4 regions of the Bradyrhizobium sp. CCBAU 53340 genome follow, and region 3 is predicted to be linked to each of the others. Evidence: predicted binding sites of a transcription regulator. Region 3 holds the regulator's gene; each other region holds the start of a gene.

Region 1 (5,401 bases), 1.7 Mb from region 3:
TGCAGGACGGCATTCATGATGCCAACGCCCATGATCGAGCCGATCAGCGTGTGCGAGCTCGAAGCCGGCAGGCCGAAATACCAGGTGCCGACGTTCCAGATGATGGCGGCGATCAAAAGCGCGAACACCATCGCGAAGCCAGCGCTGGAGCCGACCTGGAGGATCAGCTCGACCGGCAGCAGCGAGACGATGCCGAATGCGACGGCGCCGGAGGACAGCAGCACGCCGAACAAATTGAACATGCCGGACCACACCACGGCGACATGAGCGGGCAGCGAGCGGGTGTAGATCACGGTCGCCACCGCGTTGGCGGTGTCGTGGAAGCCGTTCACGAACTCGAAGCCGAGCGCGATCAGAAGCGCGACGAAGAGCAGGAGGAAGGGAGCAAAGGTCTTGACCTGCGTGCCGGTCGCATCGACGTCGACCCAGATGCTGTAGGCGACGAACAGCAATGCGGCGGCGATCACGCCCATATAGATCACACCGGTAAGCGGATGGAATCCGCGATTGAGGTCGGGCCCCTTGCTCAAAGCGGGCTCGATGGAGCCCGGCAAAACAACGTCACTCATTGGAAATTCTCCTGTCCCAAGGCCGCGATTTTGCGCGCGGCGTGTGACAGGCGGTTGAAATGACAGGCAGGCACTTGAAATGGCGCGAGTTCTCCGCGGCTTGCTGCAAGTATCCAGCGCCGCGTCAGGCCGCGCGCGAGGTCTTCTGCAACGCGGCGGCGATCTTCAGGTCTTCGACAAAACGCTGATATTCCACCACTTTGGCTTCAGGATCAGGCAGTCGCAGCAGGTAAGACGGATGCACCGTCACTAGAGCCTTGCGTCCGTCGGGAAGGTCTATGAGCCGGCCGCGGGTCTTGCCTATCGGCGTGATCTTGCCGAACACGCTTTGGGCGGCAGTCGCGCCCATCGCGACGATCAGCTCGGGCTGGATTGCCGAAACTTCCCGCTCGTACCATTGCCGGCACGCCTTGATCTCCGGCGTCGTCGGCTTCTGGTGCAGGCGGATCTTGCCGCGCGGCACGAATTTGAAATGCTTCACCGCGTTGGTGACATAGACCTTCGTGCGGTCGACGCCGGCTTCTTGAAGCGCGCGGTCGAGCATCTGCCCGGCCGGGCCGACGAAGGGATGGCCGGCGAGATCTTCCTTGTCGCCGGGCTGTTCGCCGACCAGCATGATGGTGGCATCCTTCGGGCCCTCGCCGAACACCGTCTGCGTTGCGTCCTTGTAGAGATGGCAGGCGCGGCAATGCGCGGCTTCCTCGCGGAGCGCTTCGAGATCATTGGCTGTGGTCTTGCGTTTCATCGGAGCCTCCGGCCGCTTCTGAGGCTTGTGCGGGTCGGTTGCAGCATTGGCGATCATGGCGCCGGTCATGCGCTCGGCGTCCTCGATCAAGGGCTTAATGATCGAAGCCTCGGGCAGGTTCCTCCAGTATTTTTTCGGCATCTCCGTCTGCATCGCCTTCACCTTCAGTCGTGCCGGATTGAAAATGCTGGCGTAGTAGCATCGCCAGGTTTCCTCCAGCCGGTCTTCGCCCGGTGCCTCGCTCTTGGCGACGCCCGGAGTGAAGGACAGCGCGTGGCCATCCCAATGCGCGCAGAGGTCGGGTGTCAGGATCGACCAGGGCATGTCGGCAAAGCGCCTGGCGAAGAATGGAGCGGCGAGCTCGACGATGTGATGCTCCGGCTCGAACCAGGCGACGTAATGCGCCGCGCGCTCCCTGCCGATCTCGCGAAAGCGCACGAAGGCGTGCATCTTGTGCTCGTCGCGGTGGACCGCGCGCGCCATCGCAATGACCTGCGCGACGTCAGGGTCCGTCGCGACCTCGATGAGATCGTGATTGTCCTTCAGCCGCCAGAGCAGACGATAGAGAATCGCAAACCGCTCGCCATCGCGATGCAGGATTGCTGATTTTGCGAGATCGACGAATTTTGCCGACACATTGAACGTGCCGTCGTTCACTTCGAGGATCGGAGAGGGTGCGGGCGGCGCGAACAAGTCGGCAGCGCCGCCCCGCACGGCCCAGGTGACGTCGGTGGGCTGCACATGATGAAGCACGAGGCTGCGTGCGGCTTTGCGCCAGCCGTCGAAATCGGTTTCGGTGTCGAGAGTGATGTACTGCATCAGAATCCGAACCCCAGTTGCATTGCTTTCGGTTTGAACCGTTCGATCAATCGCGCTTCATCGAGGTGGTGCGGCGTAGGGCGGTGATCGCTGAGGACGATGAACGGCAGCGCCTTGTGCTTCGGCACGTGCAGCCGCGCGAGATCGGACAGGCGGATCGTGGTGGTGCGGCGCGTCGCGATGATGCGCTCGACCGCCTTGGTGCCGAAGCCCGGCACGCGCAATAGCTCCTCGCGGCTGGCGCGGTTGACGTCGAGCGGGAAACGGTCGCGATGACGCAGCGCCCAGGCGAGCTTTGGATCGATGTCGAGCGGCAGCATCGCACTGTCGTCGACGATCTCGCCGACGTCGAAACCGTAGAAGCGCATCAGCCAGTCGGCTTGGTAGAGCCGGTGCTCGCGCAGCAAGGGCGGCTGGACCAGAGGCAGCGCGCGGCTGGCATCCGGGATCGGGCTGAAGGCGGAATAGTAGACGCGCCGCAATCGGTAGGAGCCGTAGAGATTGGCACTGGTATGGAGAATGGTGTGATCGTTTGCGCTGTCGGCACCAACGATCATTTGCGTGCTTTGGCCCGCGGGCGCAAAACGTTGCGGCTTGGCCTTCGTCTTTGTGCTTCGGTCTTCCTCGGCCTCGTCGAGCTTCAGCCGCAGCCGGCCCATGGTGCGGCGGATCGCGCGCACGTCCTTCTCCGGCGCGAATTGCTGCAGACTGGTCTCGTCAGGCATCTCGATATTGATGGAGAGACGGTCGGCATATCTGCCGGCTTCCGCAATCAGCGCGTCGTCGGCCTCCGGAATGGTCTTGAGATGGATGTAGCCGCGGAAGTGATGCTCCTCGCGCAGCTTTCGCGCGACGCTCACCACTTGCTCCATCGTATAGTCCGGGCTGCGGATGATTCCGGAGGAGAGAAACAGTCCTTCGATGTAATTGCGCCGGTAGAAGTCGAGCGTCAGCTTGACCACCTCGTCGATGGTGAAGCGGGCGCGCGGCACGTTGGAAGAAGCGCGGTTGACGCAATAGAGGCAATCGTAATTGCAGGCGTTGGTCAGCAGCACCTTGAGCAGTGAGATGCAGCGTCCGTCCGGCGCGTAGGAATGACAGATGCCCATCCCCGGCGCGGTCGAGCCCATGCCTTTGCCGTCGCTGGAATCCCGCTTCTCGGTGCCGCTGGAGGCGCAGGAGGCGTCGTACTTGGCGGCATCCGCCAGGATCTCCAGCTTGCGTTGTACGTCCATCCTGGAATCCCTTTGATTCAGCTCATGAATCCGATTGAGCGCAATTCGGTTGACTCTTCGCGCCCCGTTAGCTTTATATTAGAACATATCATGAACAAATGAGCCAGCCGCTGGTTCTCTTTTTGAGAGCCTCCGGCAATCACCTCTGAAGGAGCGGCGAGCATGAGCGGCGCACGCATGAGCGCGCTTGCGACCTTGCGCAGCCAGATCGAGCGGATCGAGACGGCGCAGGTCGTGCATCAGCACGACCGCATCGCGCTCGGCCATAGCGAGGCCGACCGCGCGTTGAAGGGTGGGCTTGCGCGCGCGGCGATCCACGAGGTGTTTTGCGAAGGGCGCCAGGGCACGGCCGCGACGGGTTTTGTCACCGGGCTTGCAGGCCGCGTCACGACGCAGCGGCCGATGCTGTGGGTGCGACAGGATTTCTCGGAAGTGGAGACCGGCGCGCTGTCGATGAGCGGGCTCGCTGAGCTCGGCCTCGATCCGCGGCGCGTGGTGATGGTGCGTGCCGCCGACGTCGAGAGCGCGCTGCGCACTTCGGCCGATGCGCTCGCCTGCGATGCGCTTGGCGCCGTCGTGCTCGAGCTCTGGGGCGAGACCAAGCAGTTCGATCTGGTGGCAAGCCGCAAGCTGACGCTGGCGGCGCAGTCGTCCGGCGTCACCGGTCTGTTGCTGCGGATGGCGGCACAGCCGCTGCCGTCGACCGCGGAGACGCGATGGATGCTGCGCGCGGCGCATTCACCGCCGGGCTCGGCATGGGACGCCTGGGGCGCGCCGCGCTTCGATGTCGAGCTGTTGCGCAATCGTCATGGCCCGTGCGGCCGGTGGATCATGGAATGGAAGTGTGATGAGTGCCAGTTCAGTGAACCGTCGGCGTATCCTCAGCCTGTGGCTGCCGCGCCTGCCCATCGACCGGATCCAGCGGTTCTTCAGCAGCGCCGGGCTGGGTAACACCAATGAACCAAGCATTGTCGTTATCAAGAACAACAATGCGCTGGTGATCCACGCGCTGGATGAGGCGGCCGAACGTCTCGGCCTGTACATCGGCCAGCCGCTTGCGAACGCGCGAGCGATGTGTCCGGATTTAAAAGTGTTCGACGCCGATGTCGTAGCCGATGCAAAAACGCTCAGCGACATCGCCGACTGGTGCGACCGCTTCACGCCGCTGGTGGCGCTCGATCCGCCGCATGGATTGTTCCTCGATATCACCGGCTGCGCGCATCTGTTCGGCGGCGAGGCCGCGCTGTTGCAGACGCTGGTTCGCGCGCTCGGCCGGCAAGGCTTTGCCGTCAGCGCGGCGATTGCCAGCACCTCGGTCTGCGCGCGCACGCTGACGCGGCAGGCCACGGGCAGCATCGTCGCCGATGGCGGGGAGGCGGCGGCGATCGACCGGTTTCCGGTGTCCGCGCTCGGTGCGGACGAGACGATCACCACCGGTCTGCGCCGTGCCGGTCTGAAGACCATTGGCGATGTCGCATCGCGTTCGCCGGGCGAAATCACGGCGCGGTTCGGCGCGCGGTTCTCCACGCTGCTTGCGCATGCGCTGGGGCAGGGCGATGCGCCGATCAGCCCGCGCAAGCCGCTGCCCGATTACATCGTGGAAAAGCGCTTTGCCGAGCCGATCGCGACCGACACCATGATCGCGATGACGCTGTCGCGGCTCGCCGACACGTTGATCGCGTCCATGGAGAAGCAGGGCAAGGGCGCGCGTCGTCTTGAAGCCGCGTTCTTCCGCACCGACGGCGTGGTGCGTGCGATCACGGTCGAGACCGGGCGTCCGGTGACGCGGAGCGCCGTCATCGACCGGCTGTTTCGCGAGCGGCTTGATGCGCTCGCCGATCCCCTCGATCCCGGTTTCGGTTTCGACATGGTGCGGCTGTCGGCAAGCCGTACCGAGATCGTGGTGCAGGAGCAGCGCGATCTCGATGCCCATGTCCACGACAATGACGAGCTTGCCGCGCTGATCGACCGCATCGCCGCGCGCATCGGCGGAAAGCGCGTCGTCGTGCATCTCCCGCAGGATACACATGTCC
Region 2 (5,401 bases), 3.0 Mb from region 3:
GGTGTTGATGACGCGGTAGCGGTAGTGGCGTTTCACCGCCGAGAAGCGCGCCTCGAACGTATCGGGCACGATCTCGGCCTCGAGCACCGCGATCGGATGCGGGCGCAGATGCGCGTTCAACCCATCGCGAAAGCGTCCAGGTGGAAACTGCTTCTCGACATCGACATGCGCGACCTGGCCGCGCGCATGCACACCGGCATCGGTGCGGCCGGCGCCGTGCACGCGCAAATCGGCACCGGTCATCGCCTTCACGGCTGCTTCCAACGCGCCCTGCACCGACGGCAGCGTGTCCTGGATCTGCCAGCCGAAGAACGGCGCGCCGTCATATTCGATGGTGAGCTTGTAGCGGGGCATCAGACCAGCCGCATCGGCGGCTCAACCTTCACGCCGCGCAGGAAGTCAGTGGCCGGCATCCGCGCCTTGCCTTCGCGCTGAAGCTCGAGAATGCGTATGGCGCCCTCGCCGCACGCGATAGTGAGCTGATGATCCAGCACCGTGCCCGGCTCTCCCGATCCCTTCGCAAGCTCACAGCGCAGGATTTTGACGCGCGCATTTTCGTTGACGCCTGAGAGTTCGGTCCAGGCACCGGGAAACGGCGAAAGACCGTGGATATGGCGCAGCACCGCGTGCGCAGGCTTGCTCCAGTCGATCCGCGCCTCGGCCTTGTCGATCTTGGCAGCGTAGGTGACGCCGTCCTCGCTCTGCTTCTTCAGCTGCAGCCCGCCGCGGTCGAGCGCCGCCATCGCGCGCACCATCAGGTCGGCACCGAGACGGGAGAGGCGATCGTGCAGATCGGCCGCGGTCATGTTGTCCGTGATGGCAAGACGCTCGGCCATGGCGACGTCGCCGGTATCCAGGCCGACATCCATCTTCATCACCATGACGCCGCTCTCGGCATCGCCGGCCATGATCGCGCGGTTGATCGGCGCGGCACCGCGCCAGCGCGGCAGCAGCGAAGCGTGAAGGTTGTAGCAGCCGAGCTTCGGCGCATCGAGGATCGCCTGCGGCAGGATCATGCCATAGGCGACGACGACTGCGGCATCGGCCTCAAAGGCACCGAATTCGGCAAGCGCTTCCTGCGTCTTCAGCGTCTTCGGCGTCAGCACAGGCACGCCGAGTTTTCGCGCAGCTTCCTCGACCGGGGTCGGCTGCATCTGCAGCCCGCGCCGGCCGCCCGGCTTCGGCGCGCGGGTGTAGACGGCCACGATCTCGTGGCCATGCGCGACGAGCTCGAGCAGCGTCGGCACGGAGAAATCGGGCGTGCCCATGAAGATCAGGCGGAGGGGCATGTGGCTGCGTTCGGTGAGAGTTCTGGTTCTCCGTCATGCCCGGGCTTGTCCCGGGCATCCACGGTCTTGGTGACAAAGCAAGCAAGGCGTGGATGGCCGGGTCAAGCCCGGCCATGACGACGTGTGAGAGCCGGGCTCTACTCCCCCGCGCGCTTGGCGGCTTTCTCGAACTTCTTGATGACGCGGTCGCGCTTGAGCTTTGAGAGATAGTCGACGAACAGCACGCCGTTGAGATGGTCGATCTCGTGCTGGATGCAGGTGGCGTAGAGGCCTTCGGCGTCCTCCTCGTGCACCTTGCCGTCGAGATCGGTGAAGCGCACCCGCACCTTCGCCGGGCGCTCGACCTCCTCGTAATATTCGGGGATCGAGAGGCAACCTTCCTCGTAGACCGAAAGCTCTTCGGACGAGCTGAGGATCTCGGGGTTGATGAAAACACGCGGCTCCGGCTTGGTCTCGCCGTCCTGGTTGGGCTTGGCGAGGTCCATGGTGATCAGCCGCAGCGGCTGCGCGATCTGGATCGCAGCGAGGCCAATGCCGGGCGCGTCGTACATGGTTTCGAACATGTCGTCGGCAAGCTTGCGGATCTCCGACGTGACCTTCTCGATCGGCTTGGAGACGAGGCGCAGCTGCTTGTCGGGCAGGATGATGATTTCTCTGAGGGCCATGGCGGGCGATTTAAGCCGCGCGCGACAAGCGGTCAATGCGGCCGGGAACACGTTAACGGTTCGCTAACCATAAAACTTCAGCTTTCGTTAACCATAAAAATGAGGGGGCCGTTAGCCCCACCGTTCTCTCTTCGTTCGCTCTGGGCTGCGAATCGGCTAGAAGGGCAGCCATGAACGAGATCATTTTCATGCTGGGCGACTGGCCGGTGCGCGGAATCGATGTGCTGATCGGCTTCGGCGCCCTCGTACTCATCCTGCTGGTGGTGATTGCCGTGGTGATCGCCAGGTCCGGGCGGCGGGGCGCGGAACTCGCGATGGCGAGCGCGATCCGGGCCGACGAGCTGGAAGAGCGCCTCGCCCAGGTGCTGCACGCGCAGAGCGAGGCCTCCGGCCGGGTCGACGCCATGACCCAGACGCTCGCCGGGCGCCAGGCCGAGATGGCGCGGGCGGTGAACGAGCGGCTGGATTCGGTGACCCACCGGGTCGGCCAGTCCATGGAACATTCGACCCGCAACACCATGGAGAGCCTGCGCGCGCTGCACGAGCGGCTCGGCATCATCGACAGCGCGCACAAGAACCTGACTGACCTCACCACGCAGGTGACGACCTTGCGCGACGTGCTCGCCAACAAGCAGTCGCGCGGCGCGTTTGGACAAGCGCGGATGGAGGCGATCGTCCAGGACGGCCTGCCGAAGGGGTCCTACGAATTCCAGTTCACGCTTTCGACCGGCAAGCGGCCCGATTGCGTGGTGTTCCTGCCCGACCAGCGCCCGCTCTGCATCGACGCGAAATTCCCGCTGGAGGCGATGACCGCGCTGCACGATGCCCGCACCGACGAAGAGAAGCGCCTCGCCACGCAGCGGCTACGCGGCGACGTGATGAAGCATGTCAGCGACATCGCGGAAAAATACCTCGTCACCGGCGAGACCCAGGAGATGGCGCTGATGTTCGTGCCATCGGAATCGGTCTACGCCGAGATCCATGACGGTTTCGACGACGTGATCCAGAAGGCCTATCGGGCCCGCGTCGTGCTGGTATCACCCTCGCTTCTGATGCTGGCGATCCAGGTGATGCAGCAGATCATGAAGGACGCGCGCATGCGCGATGCCGCCGACCAGATCCAGACCGAAGTGATCAAGCTTGGCGACGATCTCGGCCGTCTGCGCGACCGCGTGCTGAAATTGCAGAAGCACTTCGCCGACGCCAACGAGGACGTCCGCCAGATCCTGATCTCCGCCGACAAGATCGAGAAGCGGGCGGGCCGGATCGAGGAGCTCGATTTCAGCAAGACCGATGCGCCCGAGGGCCCGCGGCTGGTGGCGACGGGTGCGGGCGAGCTGTTTCCGCGGAAGCTCCAGGCGGGGGAGTAGTTCTCAGCCGTCATGGCCGGGCTTGTCCCGGCCATCCACGGTCTTTTCAACGGCACGAGGAACGTGGATGCCCGGGACAAGCCCGGGCATGACGGTATTTGTGGCCGAGGCATCACGGCCAGAATCTGCTAACACCTCCCCATGACCGCACCCGACGCGACTTCTTCCGGCGCCCCCGAGGCCCCTTCGACCTCCTGGCGTGACAGTCTCGCTGTCTACCTGCAGCCGCGGGTGCTGATCGTGCTGTTCCTCGGCTTCTCCTCCGGGCTGCCTCTGGCGCTGTCGGGCTCGACGCTGCTGGTGTGGCTGCGGGAGGCCGGCGTTGATCTCGAGACCATTGGAAAGTTCGCGCTGGTCGGTACGCCCTACACGCTGAAATTCCTCTGGGCGCCGCTCGTCGACGCACTGCACGTGCCGGCGTTCACCCGTGCCTTCGGCCGCCGCCGTGGCTGGCTGTTGTTCTCGCAACTGCTGCTGATCGTTGCCATCCTGCTGCTCGCGGTTACCGATCCGGGACGCTCGATCTTCTTCGTGGCTCTTGCCGCTCTCCTCGTCGCCATGACGTCGTCGACGCAGGACATCGTGGTCGACGCCTTCCGCGTCGAGAGCCTGCCGGAAAGCGAGCAGGCGGCTGGCATGGCCTCCTATGTCGCGGCCTATCGCATCGGCATGCTGGTTTCGACCGCGGGCGCGCTGTTCATCGTCTCCGGCTTCGAGAGCAGCGGCATTGCCCGCCCGTCGGCCTGGATGTGGGGCTATGTGGTGATGGCGGCGATGGTCCTGATCGGGACCATTACGGCACTGGTCGCGACCGAGCCCGAGCAGTCCGTACGGGCGGAAGCAGCGACGCACGACGAGACCGCGTTCACGCGCGTGCTGCAGGCGACGATCGGCGCCTTCTCGGAATTCCTGTCGCGCAAGGACGCGATTGCCGCGCTTGCCTTCGTCGTGCTGTTCAAGTTCACCGACGCGTTCTCCGGCACGATGACGGCACCGTTCGTGATCGACCTCGGCTTCACCCGTAATGACTATGCGGCGATCGTGAAGGGCGTTGGCCTCGCTGCGACGCTGATCGGCGGCTTTGCCGGCGGCTTTGTCGCGCGGCGTTATTCGCTGGCGGCATCGCTCTGGATCGGCGGCATGGCGCAGGCGCTGGCGAATCTCACCTTCTCCTGGCTCGCTGTGGTCGGCACCAATCAATGGGCGCTGGCGCTCGCGATCTGCGCCGAGAATTTTACCAGCGCCATCGGCACTGTGATCTTCGTCGCCTATCTCTCCGCGCTGTGCCAGAACCCGCTGCACACCGCGACGCAATACGCGCTGCTGACCGCGCTCGCCGCGGTGGGGCGGACCTATCTTTCGGCCGGCGCAGGCTATGTCGCACACGCGACCGGCTGGCCGCTGTTCTTCGTGATCTGCGTGCTGGTGGCGATCCCGAGCCTGGTGCTGCTGACCTGGCTGCAGAAGCGCGGACATTTCGAGGCGCTGGGGCCGGTGCGAGTTTAGGGCGAGCACGCGCCGCAGCCGCAATGCCGTAGGGTGGGCAAAGGCGCGACGCGCCGTGCCCACCATTTCTCCCGGTCGTCAACAGTGCGTGGGCACGCTTCGCTTTCCCTACGGCACCTCGCCTGCCGCCCCTTACTTCTTCACCAAGCTCCACTTCGTTACCACGGCCTCGCTCATCTGGCCGGGATCGCTGGCGCAGGCGATCTCGTCCACCTTCACCGAGATCTCCTTGCCGACGAACGATTTCAGCTGCGAGGCCTGCGCGTCGCTGGAGGTGACGAGCTGGAAGGTCTCGGGTCCGGTCTCGAGATCGCACAGCCCGTTCGGCGCCGGCAGGCGGCGCGGCTCGGAGGTGATCTGGTACATCGCAACACGCTTGCCGGCGTTCTTGACGTCGCGGATCTTCATGGCGTTCAGCTCGCCCGAGAGCACCTCGCCGGCGCTGATCGGCTTGCCGGGCTTCGCGGGCGGCGGCGCCTCGTCGTCCTGCTGCGCGGCGATGGCCGGCGTCACCAGCAGCAGCATCGTCGCGACCAAAGCGAAGCGTGTGGCGAAAAGTTTCGTCATGTCG
Region 3 (5,401 bases):
CGGCCGTCCCTTCGCAGGAACCGTTGGCGCCGGCGAAGCCGTGCGGATCTTCACCGGCGGTGTCGTTCCCGACGGCGCCGACGCGGTCATCATCCAGGAGGATACCGTTGCCGACGGCGGGCGCATCACGATCAAGGAAGCCGCCATGACCGGCCGGCACATCCGCCCTGCCGGCATCGATTTTCGCGAGGGCGACGTGCTGCTGCGCCAGGGCGCGCGGCTGACCGAGCGCGACCTGGCCCTCGCTGCCGGCATGAACCGCCCGCAGCTTGCCGTTCGCCGCCGTCCGAAAGTCGCGATCCTGGCCACCGGCGACGAGCTGGTGATGCCGGGCACCACGCCCGGCCCCGGCCAGATCGTCTATTCCAACGGCTACGCCCTGCATGCGCTTGCCCGCAGCGAGGGCGCCGACACCATCGATCTCGGCGTTGCCGCCGACACGCTTGCCGCCACCACCGCCGGCATCCGCTGCGCGCGCGAGAGCGGCGCCGACATCCTGGTCACGACCGGCGGAGCCTCGGTCGGCGACCACGATCTGGTGCAGCAGGCGCTCCGCGATGAAGGCACCGCGATGGCGTTCTGGAAGATCGCGATGCGGCCGGGCAAGCCGATGATGAACGGGCAGCTCGGGGCAATGCGGGTGATCGGCCTGCCCGGCAATCCGGTGTCATCTTACGTCTGCGGCTTCCTGTTCATGGTGCCGCTGATTCGCGCGTTATCAGGCCGCTCGGTGATTCATCACCGCCGCGAACGCGCCGTGCTCGGCCGCGACGTCGGCGCCAACGACCAGCGCGAGGACTATTTGCGCGCGCGCCTCGACACACGTGACGACGGCACGCTCGTCGCCGTTCCCGTCAATCACCAGGATTCCTCGCTGCTTGCGAATCTCGCTGCGGCACAGGCACTTCTCGTGCGCGCGCCGTTTGCGCCGAAGGCCGAGGCCGGCATGCCCTGCGAGGTATTGCGACTGCCCGCCTGACCGCTTCGTTCGCGTGCGTTCCGCGAACTTTGTGGCGTTCACGGTAAATTAAGCAGTTGCGGAACATGTATCGAACATATAGTGTCCGTTCATGATTTGTTTCGAGCATGTAGCGGCTTATCGCTGAATCCAGCGTCTCGGAATCGAACGACATCGTCAGGGGGATTTTGGTCGAGATGTTAACGCGCAAACAATACGAGCTCCTGCGGTTCATCAGCGAGCGGCTGAAGGAAAGCGGCGTACCGCCCTCCTTCGACGAGATGAAGGACGCGCTCGATCTGCGCTCGAAGTCAGGCATCCATCGCCTGATCACGGCGCTCGAGGAGCGCGGCTTCATCCGCCGCCTTCCGAACCGCGCCCGCGCCATCGAAGTGATCAAGCTGCCCGAGCTGCAGGCCGCCGCCGGCAATCGCCGCGGCTTCACGCCGAGCGTCATCGAGGGCAATCTCGGCAAGCTGCGCACGACGTCGAGCCCGCCCGCCGACGAGGGCGAGCGTCCCGTCGCGGTGCCCGTGATGGGCCGGATCGCGGCCGGTACACCGATAGAGGCCTTGCAGACCCGCAGCCACACCATCAGCGTCCCACCGGACATGCTGGGTGCGGGCGAGCACTACGCACTCGAGGTGCGCGGCGATTCGATGGTCGACGCCGGTATTCTCGACGGCGACATGGCACTGATCCAGCGCAACGAGAGCTGCGACACCGGCGATATCGTGGTCGCCCTGATCGACGATGAGGAGGCGACCTTGAAGCGCTTCCGCCGCCGCGGTGCCTCGATCGCGCTGGAGCCAGCGAATGCCGCCTATGAGGTCCGCATCCTTCCGCCCAACCGGGTCAAGATCCAGGGCAAGCTGATCGGCCTGTACCGGAAATACTGAGCGCCTCGCTCTCGCGCGATCGGTGATCGCCATCGACTGATGGAGCGGACGATTGTCCGCTCCGGCTGGATAGTCTTTCTGGTTTTGCACAGATTATCCGGCCACCTCTTCAGCGCTACATCCTCGGCACGCCGCAACGAAGCGTTATCGCTTCGCGAGGCCCATCAGGAGACCGAGGAGACAACCATGCGCAAGACCATCTTGAGCACCGTCACGCTTATGCTGATCGCAGCATCTGCGTCGCAGGCCTTTGCCAAGCAGCCCCAGCATCACGCGCGCAAGGCGCCGCAGGCAGCCAGCGCGCAATTCCGCGATGCCCGCAACGCCATGGATCAGCGGGCGCAGCCTGCCTGGCAATATTCGGGCTGGTCGGCGCCGGCCGGACGCTGACGGAGAAGCTTGCCGAATGCGCGGACGCAGGCTTTGTTCCTAGCGAATTCGGGAAAGATATTGTGATTGTAGCTTGCGGATCCAAGCCGCAGATTTGCCTACAACCGAGCGGAGCTTTCATGCTTACACTCTGGTAGAGGCCTGCGCCTCGATAAGGGACGTGGGTCGCTATCCCTGCATGAGGAGCACCCGATGTGTGACTATAGCCTGCATGCCGTCGCGACACGTCCCGCAGAAGTTGGCGAGACCATCGTCACGACAACGTTCCGCGGCACCTCGACGCGCGGCTTCGCCTCCGAAGCCGACATGTCGGTCGCGGTCTGCCTGCTGCCGGGAACGGAGCTCGCCTTCGCCGACAACGTCCGCTACGACAACCGCTGGATCTGGACGCGCACCGTCAATTCCCGCGTCGGCAAGTTCGGCAAGATCGATCCGCACATTCCCGATCGTCATCACGACGCGATCGAATTCCCCGACGGCAAGTACGTGCTGGTGACGCAGCTCGTCGAAGGCCAGCGCGCAACCGTGCTGCAACTGCCTGTGACCCAGCCGCTCGGCGAGCGCGAGCACAAGCCGCAGGTGGTGGCCGACAGACAGTCGACAACTCCGGGCCTGCCGATCGGTTGAACCGTCGGTTTTAATCCTCGGCCTGAAGGTCGGCTTCGGACGGTGTTGCGTCCTTGGAGCGCGGAGCTGTCGACCGTGGCACGAGGGTCAATTCGAAATCTCCATCGCCGGCCGCCGCCGGCGACCAGGGGCGATTTGCGCCCCTCGCCCTCACCGCCGCAATCGCAAAACCATCGCCGCGGGGTGTTAGCGTCAGCGCGCCCTGGCTCGCCAGACGCGGCCGGTTGACCACCATCGCGCGACAATCCGGCGGCGCAGGCCTTGTCGTCACCACCAGTGCCGCGCGGCTGCAATCATCGGCCAGCGCGTCGATGCGCAGGGCCAGCGCAACCATGCGGCCGTCGGCAAGCGGTGTCACGCAGCCGGCATCGTCGCATGAAACGCCGTCACCGAGCGAACCGCTGGCCGCGTCGCGCGGATCAGCGTCCGCCGCAAGCCACTCCTTGAGCAGGAAATTGTCCTTCCTCGTCCTGATCAGATGCAGCTGCCCGTCCCTGCCTCGCACCGCAACGTTCTGGCCGTCACCGGCGATGAGAATATCGGGTTGCCGGACGGAAAGACCCCAGATGGTCGCGGCCACGAGCACGACCGCTCCCGACCAACGCAGCGGTGTGCGCAGCAGACCCATCAGGACCAGGCCCAAGCTCGCAGCGATCAGCGGCGCCGTACCGAAGGCGCCGACATGGCCGACAGCGCCCGGTAGCGCCGCCACCCAGCGCGTGACCAAAATCATCCAGTCGATGCCGATCCCCATCAACCACCAGAACACGCCGTCGAGCCCGAAGGGCGCTGCGAGCAGTCCCAGCAGCCCCGCCGGCATCACCAGCGCCGAGACCACGGGCATAGCGCCGAGATTGGCGAGCACGCCGTAGGGCGTAACGCGGTGGAAATGGAAGGCGGCGTAAGGCGTGGTCGCCAGCCCTGCGATCATCGAGGCCATGGACAACATCGCGATCTCGCGGCCGCCCCACAGCGCGATGCGCGCCGTCGTCGAATGATCGGGCGAGGCCAACAGGCTCGGCATGCCGATCTGCACCATCGCGACCAGCCCGAGCGTTGCAGCAAACGACATCTGGAAGCTCGGATGCACCAGCGCTTCCGGCGCCACTGCGAGCACGATCAGCGCGGCCACGGCTAGGGTGCGGAACGTAATGGCGCGGCGATCGACGATAACCGCAATCAGCACGACCGCGGTCATGAAGAACGATCTCTGCGTTGCGACTTCGGCGCCCGAGAGCAGCAGGTAGAACGCGGATGCCACCAGCGCCGCAGCGGCCGACCATTTCTTGATGGGAAAGCCGACCGCTAGGCCGGGGATCAACGCAAGCAGCGCGCGAACCGCAAAGAAGACGACGCCGGCGACGACGGCCATGTGATAGCCGGAGATCGACAAGACGTGGCCGAGGCCGGAAATGAACATCGCATCGTTGACGGGCGTCGTGATCGCATCGCGGCGTCCGGTGAGGAGCGCGGTCGCGATCGCGCGGTTGTCGCCGTCGAGCGTGGCACGGATGCGCGCGTCGATCGCATCGCGCAGGCCCTGCATAATCGCGGCATAGCGTAGCTGCAATCCGCCTGACACGGGCGGCGTCACGGTGGTAATCGCCCCCATCGCAAAGCCGGACGCACCGATGCCCTGGAAGAACATATCGCGCGAGAAATCGTAACTGCCGGGTCGCAGCGGCGACAGCGGCGGCATCAGCCGCGCCTTCAGCTGCACGAAGCTGCCGACATCGGGCGCCGTGCCCTTCCGCACGGACAGGCGGACGCGTTCGAGCTTCACGTCGCTGCGCTGCGCCTCCATCGCGGTGACGCGCAGCATGAAACGGTCGGTGCGTTCGCGGATGTCGCGGGTCTCGACGAAGCCCCACAGCGACACCGAATACAGCGGCTTGGCGAGCACGGTGTGCGCGATGCGTGCCGTTTTCCAGGTCGCCATGGCGAACCCGGCCGCGACCGCCGCAATCATGATGGCCGGCGCAAACAGGCGGCTCCGCCGCAACAGGATCGCACCGATCGCAAGCGCGACCGCTGTCGTAGCCGTGACCCACAGCACCGGCTCGTGATCGGCGGCGAAGTAGAGCGCGATGCCGCAGCCGAAGGCGATCGGCACCCAGGGAAACAATCGCCCGGCGCCGGCTTCAGCCTTGACCCATTCGCGCAGCGTCCCGACGATCGCGGGCCAAAGGTCAAAGCCTGCCGGCACAAGGCCGCCGGCCGAGGCAGCCCTGCCGGTCGGCCAAGTGCCGGCGATCCCCTGCGAGGCACGCTGTGGCCGGCCCGGCTCCGCCATTCCCTGCAACCCTGCGATACGCGACGGACGCAGAAGCTACCGGAACGTGCAGGCCGCCGAATAGCGGTACGGATCGGGAACGAAGGGGACGAGCCCTACTTTTCCTGTTCCATCGTCACGGCAACATCCGCCTTGGCCGACAGCCGGACCTTGTTGCCCTCGACCCCGGCGACCAGGCCCTTGTCGACGAAATGATGGTGGCCCTTGTGGCTGCCCTCGCCGCTGTCTTTCTTG
Region 4 (5,401 bases), 2.3 Mb from region 3:
GGTTGCAGCGTCATGAGGTCGACGACGTTGACGACGCGGATTTTCAGATCCGGGAGCGCCTTGCGCAGGAGATCGACGGCCGCGAGCGTCTCCAGCGTCGGCACGTCGCCCGCGCAGGCCATCACCACGTCGGGTTCGCTGCCTGCGTCCTCGTTGCCGGCCCAGGTCCAGATGCCGATGCCGGCATCGCAATGCGTCGCTGCCTCCTGCATCGACAGCCATTGCGGCGCCGGCTGCTTGCCGGCGACGATGACGTTGATGCGGTTGTAGGTGCGTAAGGCATGATCGGCGATCCACAGCAGCGTGTTGGCGTCAGGCGGGAAATAGATGCGGACGATGTCGGCCTTCTTGTTGGCGACGAGATCGACGAAGCCCGGGTCCTGGTGGCTGAAGCCGTTATGGTCCTGGCGCCAGACATGGGAGGTCAGGAGATAGTTCAGTGAGGCAATCGGGCGCCGCCACGGCAGGTGCCGCGTGACCTTCAGCCATTTGGCGTGCTGGTTGAACATGGAATCCACAATGTGGATGAAGGCCTCATAGCAGGAGAAGAAGCCGTGCCGCCCGGTTAGCAGGTAGCCCTCGAGCCAGCCCTGGCAGAGATGCTCGCTCAACACCTCCATCACGCGGCCGTCCTGTGCGAGATGCACATCGTAAGATTCGATCGGCTCCATCCAGACGCGTTCGGTCGCGTCGAACACGGCATCGAGCCGGTTTGATGCGGTCTCGTCGGGACCCATGATGCGGAAGTTGCGCTCCCCGGCGTTGAGGCGGATGACGTCGCGCAGGAATTTGCCGAGCTCGCGCGTGGCTTCTCCGGTCACGCCGCCGGGCTGCGGCACGTCAACGGCAAAACTGCGGAAGTCGGGCAGCTTCAGCTCCTTCTTGAGCAGTCCGCCATTGGCGTGCGGGTTGGCGCCCATGCGGCGATCGCCTTGCGGCGCAAGGGCCTGAAGCTCGGGAATGAGCGCACCGCTCGCGTCGAACAGTCTGTCCGGCTCGTAGCTGCGCATCCAGTCTTCAAGGATCTCTAGGTGCGCGGGGTTCTCGCGGCAGTTCGCGACGGGCACCTGATGCGCGCGCCAAAAACCTTCGACCTTCTTACCGTCGACCTCCTTCGGGCCGGTCCAGCCCTTCGGGCTGCGCAACACGATCATCGGCCAGCGCGGTCGCTCGATCTTGCGTCCGTCGCGGGCGTTCTGCTGGATCGAGCGGATGCTGGCGATCGCGACGTCGAGCGCATCAGCCATGGCCTGATGCATCGCCTTGGGATCGTCGCCTTCGACGAACAGCGGCTCATGGCCGAGCCCACGGAACAGATCGCGGATTTCGTTGTCGGGCATCCGCCCGAGTACGGTCGGATTGGCTATCTTGTAGCCGTTGAGATGCAGGATCGGCAGCACCGCGCCGTCATGCGCGGGATTGAGGAACTTGTTGGAATGCCAGGAGGCCGCGAGCGGGCCGGTCTCGGCCTCGCCGTCGCCGACGACGCAGGCGACGATCAAATCGGGGTTGTCGAACGCCGCGCCATAGGCGTGCACCAGCGCATAGCCGAGCTCGCCGCCTTCATGGATCGAGCCCGGCGTTTCCGGCGCGGCGTGGCTCGGAATGCCGCCGGGGAAAGAGAACTGCCTGAACAGCTTGCGTAATCCGTCCGCATCGCGCGGAATGTTGGGATAGATCTCGCTGTAGCTGCCTTCGAGATAAGTGTTCGCAACCATGCCCGGACCGCCATGACCGGGACCGCAGATATAGAGCACGTTCAGGTCCAGCGCGCGGATGACGCGGTTGAAGTGCGCGTAGATGAAGTTCAGCCCCGGCGTCGTACCCCAATGGCCGAGCAGGCGCGGCTTGATGTGCTCGGGCCGCAGGGGTTCGCGCAGCAATGGATTGTCGAGCAGATAGATCTGCCCGACCGAGAGATAGTTGGCTGCACGCCAGTAGCGATCAAGCAGATCGAGATCGCTGCTTGCTGCGGACGATTGTCGTTGAAATGTCATGATCATGCCGACCTTCACAGGGGATCGTCATCAACCGGGTTCCGGCGAGATCGATCCTTCCGCGGCATCAAACGGGAGCGGGCTCACGCGGTGTTGCGTGAGGTCAAGGGACCGCGCGCGAAGTTTGGGCAGCGCTACTGTGCATGGGGTTGTTTTCGCGTTCTTGATTCTTGTTCTTGATTTGTTCCTTTGTCGTGCTATCTTGAGTGCATGAGTCCAGCTTCTTCTGCTCTCAAGCACCCGCCGGTCACGGCGCCCTCCGAGCCGGCGGGTGCGCCTTCTGATTTCCCTGCCGATTTCCCCGAACTTGGCGTCGCCATCGACCGCGCGCGCCGGCGAGGGCGTGGCGCGCAGTCCAATGCCAGCGGCCGTTATGAGGCCGAGGCCCGTGTCGCCTTCGACGATGGTTGGCAGAGCCTGGAGGAGCTGCCGCCGTTCAAGACCAGCGTCGGCGTCGACACCTCGCGCAAGGTGATCACCCGCAACGATTCGCCCGACATCGGCTTTGACCGCTCGATCAATCCCTATCGCGGCTGCGAGCATGGCTGCGTCTATTGCTTCGCGCGGCCGACGCACGCCTATCTCGGCCTGTCGCCGGGGCTCGACTTCGAGTCGAAGCTGTTCGCCAAGCCCGAGGCGCCTGTTCTGCTCGAGAAGGAACTCGCCGCATCAGGCTACGAGCCGCGGATGATCGCGATCGGCACCAACACCGATCCTTATCAGCCGATCGAGCGCGAGCGCAAAATCATGCGCGGCATTCTCGAAGTGCTGGAGAGCACCGGCCATCCCGTCGGCATCGTCACCAAGTCCGCGCTGGTGACGCGCGACATCGACATTCTCGCGCGCATGGCCAAACGCAACCTCGCCAAGGTCGCGATCTCGGTGACCTCGCTCGATCCGAAGCTGGCGCGCACCATGGAGCCGCGGGCCTCAACGCCGCCGAAGCGGCTGGAGGCACTGAAGCAGCTTTCGGAGGCGGGCATTCCCACCACCGTGATGGTCGCGCCCGTGATTCCCGCGCTGAACGATTCCGAGATCGAGCGCATCCTCGATGCCGCCGCGCATGCCGGTGTCAAGGAAGCCTCCTACGTACTGCTGCGGCTGCCGCTCGAGGTGCGCGACCTGTTCCGCGAATGGCTGATGGCGAACTATCCCGACCGCTATCGCCACGTCTTCACCCTGATCCGCGACATGCGCGGCGGCCGCGACTACGATTCGAAATGGGGCGAGCGGATGAAGGGCACGGGCCCGATGGCCTGGACCATCGGCCGCCGCTTCGAGATCGCCTGCGACAGGCTCGGTCTCAACAAGCGCCGCTCTAAGCTGACCACGGATCACTTTGCGCGGCCGAAACAGAACGGCGAGCAGCTCAGCCTGTTCTGAAGCGCGGACTGGATGAGGTGTGTAAATGAGTCAGCAAGTGCCAACTCCGGTACCGCGATTGACGGTGATCACGCTGGGCGTCAGCGACATCCGCGCCAGCATCGCCTTCTACGACGCGCTGGGCTTTTCGCGCCGGCTGAAGGCGACCGGCGAAGCCGTGGCGTTCTACGACACTGGCGGGCCGGTGCTCGGCCTGTTTCCCTGGGACCAGCTCGCGGGCGACGCTCATTTGCCGGACCAGCCGAGACCCACGACCTTCCGCGGCGTCACGCTCGCCTGGAACTGCGCGTCACGGGAGGAGGTCGATACCGTGCTGGCGTTTGCGCTTGGTCATGGCGCCACGCTGCTGAAGGCCGCACACGAGACCGGTTATGGCGGCTATTCCGGCTATTTTGCCGATCCCGACGGCCACCCCTGGGAGGTCGTGGTCGCGCCCGGTATCGAGGTCGGGGACGACCGGCGGGTGCATCTGGCGGAGTAGGGGGATCGTCTGAATAACGGGAATTGTCCGGGGTTCCCGGTTGCGCAAGGGAGGCCGCTTGCGCACGATCCCGGCCATGATTCGGGACAAGTCTGCCAAGAAGCCGGCCAAGGACGCGCCAGAGAAGGCCGCTGAGAAGAAGGCCGCACCTGCCAAGGCGAGCTTCCGCCGCGAGCGTGCGCTGATCAAGCGCGGCGTCTGGCCGATCGCAGGCTGTGACGAGGCCGGCCGCGGGCCGCTCGCGGGCCCCGTGGTTGCGGCTGCCGTGATTCTCGACCCCGACCGCATCCCGCGCGGCATCGACGATTCCAAGCGGCTGACGGCGGAAGAGCGCGAGAAGCTGTTCGACAAGATATGCGCCACCGCGCAGGTCTCGGTCGCGGTCGCGTCCCCAGCGCGAATCGACCGCGACAACATCCTGCGCGCCTCGCTCTGGGCGCTAAAGCGCGCGATCGTCGCATTGCCCGAGCCGCCTCGCCACGTCTTCGTCGACGGCCGCGACCGCCTCGACACGTCTTGCGACTGCGAGGCCGTGATCGGCGGCGACGGCATCGTGCTCTCGATTGCCGCCGCCTCCATCGTCGCCAAGGTGACGCGCGATCGGCTGATGTGCGCGCTGGCGCTGGACTGTCCGGGCTATGGCTTCGAGCAGCACAAGGGCTATGGCGTGCCCGAGCATCTCGACGCTCTGGACCGCCTCGGTCCCACCATCCACCACCGCAGCTTCTTCGCCCCCGTCGCTGCCGCCCGCGCCAAGCATATGCCCTGGACCGTCGAGCCGGTGCGGGATCTGTTCGAAGTCGCCGAGGTCGAGGTGCTGGTGGAGACGACGGTTGAAATCGATGCTTCGGCAGGCCTCTAAAGTAGACTGCCGTTGCCACGACGCGTGGCGCCCTTTATCAAAACAGATGTGAGCGAATAGGGCCGGCTGGACGGGTTGGCTGCATCTTGCGGGCGTTGCATGCGGTTTACCTCCCTGGTCATCGAGCTCATTCGCGCCCGGCCGCGGCTGATCGTCTGGATTGCCGTGCTGCTGCAGGCCGCGATGTGGCTGCTGGTGGCGCTGTTGTTCTACCGCAGCCCGCCCGGCGGCCTCGCGACCCTGCTGGCCTTCGGCCGCGAGTACCAGGTCGGCACTGATCTTGGCCCGCCGCTATCGATCTGGCTCGCCGACATCGCCTACCGCATCGCCGGTGGCCACATGTTCGGCGTCTATCTCCTCGCCGAGCTCTGCGAGGTCGCGACCTTCATCGCGCTTTATCACCTCGCGCGCGCCGTGGTCGGCACCCAGCAGGCGGTCCTTGCCGTGCTGCTGACCATGACGGTGCTGGCGTTCTCCTCGTCCGCGCTCGACTTCAGTCCCCTGGTCCTCGCGCGGCCGCTGTGGGCGCTGCTGCTGCTGCATTCCTGGCAGATCATCGGCCAGCGTCGCGGCAATGCCTGGTTTGCCTGGTCGATCGAAGCGGGCCTGTTGCTCCTGACCACGCCGGCCGCGATCTTCCTGCTCGCGCTGCTCGTCATCTTTGCACTGTCGACCGCC

Evidence for each region. Region 3 encodes LexA, which represses DNA repair genes until DNA is damaged. Its sites were predicted from a motif close to TGTTCNNNNTGTGTTCNG; they were not measured.
Region 1: the regulator LexA is predicted to act here: its motif matches at 3,448-3,465, upstream of XH89_RS26345 (ImuA family protein).
Region 2: the regulator LexA is predicted to act here: its motif matches at 2,076-2,093, upstream of XH89_RS04035 (DNA recombination protein RmuC).
Region 4: the regulator LexA is predicted to act here: its motif matches at 2,169-2,186, upstream of XH89_RS29215 (PA0069 family radical SAM protein).

The regions. Positions count from the first base shown of each region.
Region 1 is NZ_CP030055.1:5,564,427-5,569,827, reverse strand. It holds gene XH89_RS26360 (inorganic phosphate transporter) at 1-569, opposite strand, end outside; gene XH89_RS26355 (UdgX family uracil-DNA binding protein) at 694-2,133, opposite strand; gene XH89_RS26350 (putative DNA modification/repair radical SAM protein) at 2,133-3,368, opposite strand; gene XH89_RS26345 (ImuA family protein) at 3,531-4,319, shown strand; gene XH89_RS26340 (DNA polymerase Y family protein) at 4,216-5,401, shown strand, end outside.
Region 2 is NZ_CP030055.1:863,429-868,829, reverse strand. It holds gene truA (tRNA pseudouridine(38-40) synthase TruA) at 1-354, opposite strand, end outside; gene fmt (methionyl-tRNA formyltransferase) at 354-1,289, opposite strand; gene def (peptide deformylase) at 1,427-1,954, opposite strand; gene XH89_RS04035 (DNA recombination protein RmuC) at 2,125-3,324, shown strand; gene XH89_RS04030 (MFS transporter) at 3,466-4,830, shown strand; gene XH89_RS04025 (hypothetical protein) at 4,963-5,397, opposite strand.
Region 3 is NZ_CP030055.1:3,861,274-3,866,674, reverse strand. It holds gene glp (gephyrin-like molybdotransferase Glp) at 1-979, shown strand, start outside; gene lexA (transcriptional repressor LexA) at 1,156-1,857, shown strand; gene XH89_RS18340 (hypothetical protein) at 2,044-2,247, shown strand; gene XH89_RS18335 (hypothetical protein) at 2,440-2,874, shown strand; gene XH89_RS18330 (ComEC/Rec2 family competence protein) at 2,885-5,167, opposite strand; gene XH89_RS18325 (DUF2171 domain-containing protein) at 5,263-5,401, opposite strand, start outside.
Region 4 is NZ_CP030055.1:6,177,774-6,183,174, reverse strand. It holds gene XH89_RS29220 (phosphoketolase) at 1-1,997, opposite strand, end outside; gene XH89_RS29215 (PA0069 family radical SAM protein) at 2,208-3,380, shown strand; gene XH89_RS29210 (VOC family protein) at 3,406-3,861, shown strand; gene XH89_RS29205 (ribonuclease HII) at 3,938-4,723, shown strand; gene XH89_RS29200 (glycosyltransferase family 39 protein) at 4,823-5,401, shown strand, end outside.